DNA from 2 places in the Shewanella alkalitolerans genome. Region 2 is predicted to be linked to the other one. Evidence: predicted binding sites of a transcription regulator. Region 2 holds the regulator's gene; the other holds the start of a gene.
The links. The regulator sigma-54, encoded in region 2, starts transcription at its own class of promoters, with help from an activator protein. The targets are predictions, from matches to a motif close to GTTGGCACGNNNNTNGNNT.
Positions count from the first base shown of each region.

Region 1: a site for sigma-54 is predicted at 963-981, ahead of K0J45_RS00260 (formate dehydrogenase accessory sulfurtransferase FdhD). Genes of this name have one in related genera too.

Region 1 is NZ_CP080422.1:64,833-67,036, forward strand. Features, by position in the region: gene K0J45_RS00255 (substrate-binding domain-containing protein) at 1-58, opposite strand, end outside; gene K0J45_RS00260 (formate dehydrogenase accessory sulfurtransferase FdhD) at 82-927, opposite strand; gene K0J45_RS00265 (DUF3305 domain-containing protein) at 1,222-1,692, shown strand; gene K0J45_RS00270 (DUF3306 domain-containing protein) at 1,692-2,204, shown strand, end outside.
Region 2 is NZ_CP080422.1:3,914,851-3,917,054, reverse strand. Features, by position in the region: gene hpf (ribosome hibernation promoting factor) at 1-58, opposite strand, end outside; gene K0J45_RS16955 (RNA polymerase factor sigma-54) at 89-1,576, opposite strand; gene lptB (LPS export ABC transporter ATP-binding protein) at 1,711-2,204, opposite strand, start outside.

The DNA.
Region 1 (2,204 bases), 680 kb from region 2:
CGAGATACTCGGCGACCTGTTTGGCGCTCATGTAGACGAGTTCGCTGGGTTCAGTCATGGATAATCCTTTAACCTTCTCCGTTAACCTAGGTTACGCTTCGGCGGTGTGGCATCAAATTCGATATTTTCCGCACCATGATAGATGAGGAAGTGGCGCCCCTTGGCGCGGGCGATCATGGTGATCCCTAGCTTCTGGGCCAGTTCCAGCCCCATCTGGGTGGCACCGCTGCGCGAAAGCAGGACGGGGATGCCCATCTTGGCCACCTTGATCACCATCTCTGAGGTGAGACGCCCTGTGGTGTAGAACAGCTTGTTGCCGCCGCCCTGTTGCTTGAGCCACATCTCGCCGGCGAGGGTGTCGACCGCGTTGTGACGGCCGACATCTTCGACGAAACCGATGATCTGATCGCCCTCGCACAGGCCACAGCCATGCACTGCACCGGCATTCTTATAGGTCTCGTTGTAGGCGCTGATGTTATTGAGCAGGCTGTAGAGCATGCTCTGTTTCAGCTGCGGCGTGGGCAGGCGAATATCCTCGACGCCATCCATGAAGCCGCCATAGACAGTGCCCTGGCCGCAACCTGTGGTGACTGTCTTCTCCGCCAGTTTCTCTTCCAGGTGCGCCGTCGACTCCTTGGTGATCACCGCCGCCGAGTTAACCTCCCAATCCACAATCACAGACTCGAGCTGATGGACGTCGCTGATGAAGCCCTGGTTCTTCAAATAGCCCAGTGCCAGCGCTTCGGGACGGGCACCCAGTGTCATCAGAGTCACTATGGGGCGCCAGTTCAGGTAGAGGGTGAGGGGGCGCTCGCAGGCGATATATTTGTCGACTACTTCGCCCTGCTCGTTGATGGCTTTCACCGCCATGGTGAGCGGGGCATCAGCTTGGGTCTTGACCAGTGTGGGGTGTTTGAAACTTGTCATTGCTCTCGTCTTGTTGCATTGGGGCGCATTGAGCATAGCAAGTATCGTTCCTACGCAAGGATTTCGAGTGTAAATGCGTGATCCAGGCGTCGACTTTGTGCGATGTCGCCCTTTTCTGTCCCGGCCAAAATGGCTTTTAGGACAAATTGTCCTACGCTTGTTAGGGATTTGATGATCCAGTTCAAACTATTCCCCTTCTAGCGATGGCATGTAAATTGCTTTGTTAGGTCTATCGCTAACCCAATGCCCGGCGAATCAGCAATACGCCGGCCTGCTAGGCAAAACGGAGACGCAATGCAACATACCGAAAGTCAATGGCCCATGTATGTCTCACTGAAAAAGGTGGAGAAACAGATGGGGCGCTGGACCGCTGAAAGTTGGGAATTAGATCAGATAGTTCCCGCCACTCAGCCCGCGCCTGCCGGGGCCCACATAGTGATGCTTGAACTCTACAAAGATGAGCGCGGCAGCTATCGCATCAACCTGGATATGGACAACGCCATGCTCTACGTGGTGTGCGACGAGCTGGAAGATGGCACCTGGGTGCCCGCCTATATCTCGGCCGACCAAAATGTCGCAGCCGGTTGCCTGGAGGGTGACACCCCAGTGCTGAACTTCCCCATGCCCAAGGCGATCGCCTGCTGGATAGAGGCCTTCATCACCCGTCACGGCGAGGTGGAGATCTGCGCCCATAGGCGCAAGCATGTCAATCGCCGTAAGAACGAGGGGCCGAGTACCAATCCGGATAGGGGGCTAGTGTCCTGATGAGTGATAAGCCAAGCGGACTCTTCGCACGCTGGACCCAGCGTCGCCAACAGGTGCAGGCCGAGGAAGAGGCGGCGCGTCTGGCCGAACAGGCCCAGGAAACGCCGGTCGAGCCATCGCTTGAGGCCGAAGGTGCGGATGGTGTCGAAGCTAGCGACCAAGTCGCTCCCGAAGAGAAGAAGATACTGACCGCCGAGGACCTGCCGGATCCCGAGAAGATAGAGGTGGGTGGCAGCTTCGCCAGTTTCATGGCCGACAACGTCGATCCTGATGCCAAGACGGCGGCCCTGAGGGCGCTTTGGAAGCAGCCACACTATCACGAGATCGATGGCCTGCTGGAATATGCCCTGGACTATACAGATCAGCCCAAGTTGACCGCCGAGGTATCGGCCGAGTTAGCCAAGAAGGTCTTCAGGCATCTGACCAAGGATGAAGAGGCGGTCGAGGCGGCTGCCGAGACGGCGGAAACCCAGCTAGCACAGCAGGAAAATGCTGCGGCGCAGGTCGAGGAC
Region 2 (2,204 bases):
TGTAGCTTCGTAGAGATTGGGTGATCTCGATATGGTGCCCAGTCAGGTTTATTTGCATAAAGATAGTCCTCCAGTTTCCAGGTTTGTTTTATAAGCTCTTGCGCTGATTCGAGGGCGGTATAAGCATTGCCTCGCGATACTTGGCAATGGTGCGTCTAGCCACCTTAATCCCCTGTTCGGCCAAGAGTTGAGCCATCTTGCTGTCGCTCAATGGCTTTTTCTGGTTTTCCGCAGCAACCAGCTTCTTAATGAAGGCACGTATTGCTGTTGAAGAGCACTCTCCGCCATCGTCGGTACCGACGTGACTGGAGAAGAAGTATTTGAGCTCGAAGATCCCTCTCGGGGTATGCATATATTTTTGCGTGGTCACACGTGAGATGGTGGATTCATGCATCTCCACCGCCTCGGCGATGTCGTTCAGTACCATGGGCTTCATCGCCTCTTCGCCAAATTCGAAGAAGCCTTGCTGGAAGTCGACGATACAGTTGGTCACCTTGAGCAGGGTCTCGTTGCGACTCTCAAGGCTCTTGAGGAACCATTTGGCTTCCTGCAGGTGGCCGCGAATAAACTGGCCATCCGCTTGACTCTTAGTGCTGCGGGCCATGGCGGCATACTGCTGGTTGACGTTGATCTTGGGCATGCTGTCTGGGTTAAGCTCGACTACCCAGCGTCCCTTCTTCTTGGTGACGGTCACATCCGGGATCACGTACTCGTCGCGGCTGGCGGTGATGGCGAGGCCTGGACGGGGATTCAGGGTCTGGATCAGGGCGATGGCATCCCTCAGTTCATCTTCCTTGAGCTTGGTCTTGCGCATCAGCAGACGGAAGTCGCGTCCGGCGATGAGATCCAGGTGTTCTTTGATCAGCATGCGGGCGTTGGCTATGTGCGGTGTATCGTCGCTGTACTGGGCCAGCTGGATCGTCAGACATTCGCTGAGGTCGCGGGCCGCCACACCAATGGGGTCGAAGTGTTGTACCCGTTTGAGTACCGCCTCGACCTCGTCGAGTTCGATCTCTGGGTCGCCCATGGCCTCGAGAATATCTTCGCAGGTCTGGGTCAGGTAACCGCGCTCGTCGATGGCGTCGATGATGGCGGTGGCGATGGCCAGGTCGTTATCGGAAAAAGGGGTCAGGTTCTTCTGCCATTCCAGGTGTTCGTATAGACCTTCGCTGGTCTCGCCCTGAAAAGGCATGTCGTCGTCGCGCATGGCGCCCGAGCTTGAGTTTGGTGAGGCGGTGTAGACCTCATCCCAGGTGGTATCCACCGGCAGCTCGTCTGGCATTGAGTCTTGAGTCAGGGCGTCTGAGGTCTCGACCCCTGAATTATCCTGGCTCGAATCCAGCTCTATCTTGTCGTCGTACTTGTTGTCGAAGCTGTCGCTGACGCTATCGTCTTGCAGCTCGATGCTGGCGCTCTCCTGCTCTTCATCCAACTCCAGTAGCGGGTTGGATTCTAATGCCTGCTGGATCTCCTGCTGCAACTCTAATGACGACAACTGCAACAGACGTATGGCCTGTTGTAGCTGGGGCGTCATGGTGAGATGCTGACCCATTTTGAGCTGAAGTGACGCTTTCATCGTACTGCTATTCCCTTGTTTCTAATTATAAAATGAGAAAGCTCTGGCTATATGTGCCGGACAAATATATCGGATAGTGCCTAAAGCCACAATTAACGCATGGTTTTTCCTCTGTGGCCCCATTATAAGATTAACTATAGCTTGAATTGTTCACCTAAGTACACTGCTCGTACTTGCTGGTTGTCTAAGATTTCGGCGGGTGTGCCCTCGGCGATCAGATTACCATGGCTGACGATATAGGCTTTCTCGCAGACGTCTAATGTTTCGCGCACGTTGTGGTCGGTGATCAACACCCCCAGGCCGCGATTCTTAAGCTGCTCGATGATCTTCTTGATGTCGATAACCGAGATGGGATCGACCCCGGCGAACGGCTCGTCGAGAAGAATAAACTTAGGGTTGGCGGCAAGCGCCCTGGCGATCTCCACCCGGCGACGTTCACCGCCCGAGAGCGCCATGCCGTGGCTGTCACGGATATGGGTGATGTGAAACTCTTCCAGCAGGTGTTCCAGCTCCTCTTCGCGGCCATCGTTATTAAGATCGCTGCGGGTCTGGAGCACGGCCATGATGTTGTCCCGCACCGAGAGCTTACGGAAGATACTGGCTTCCTGCGGCAGGTAGCCTATGCCTT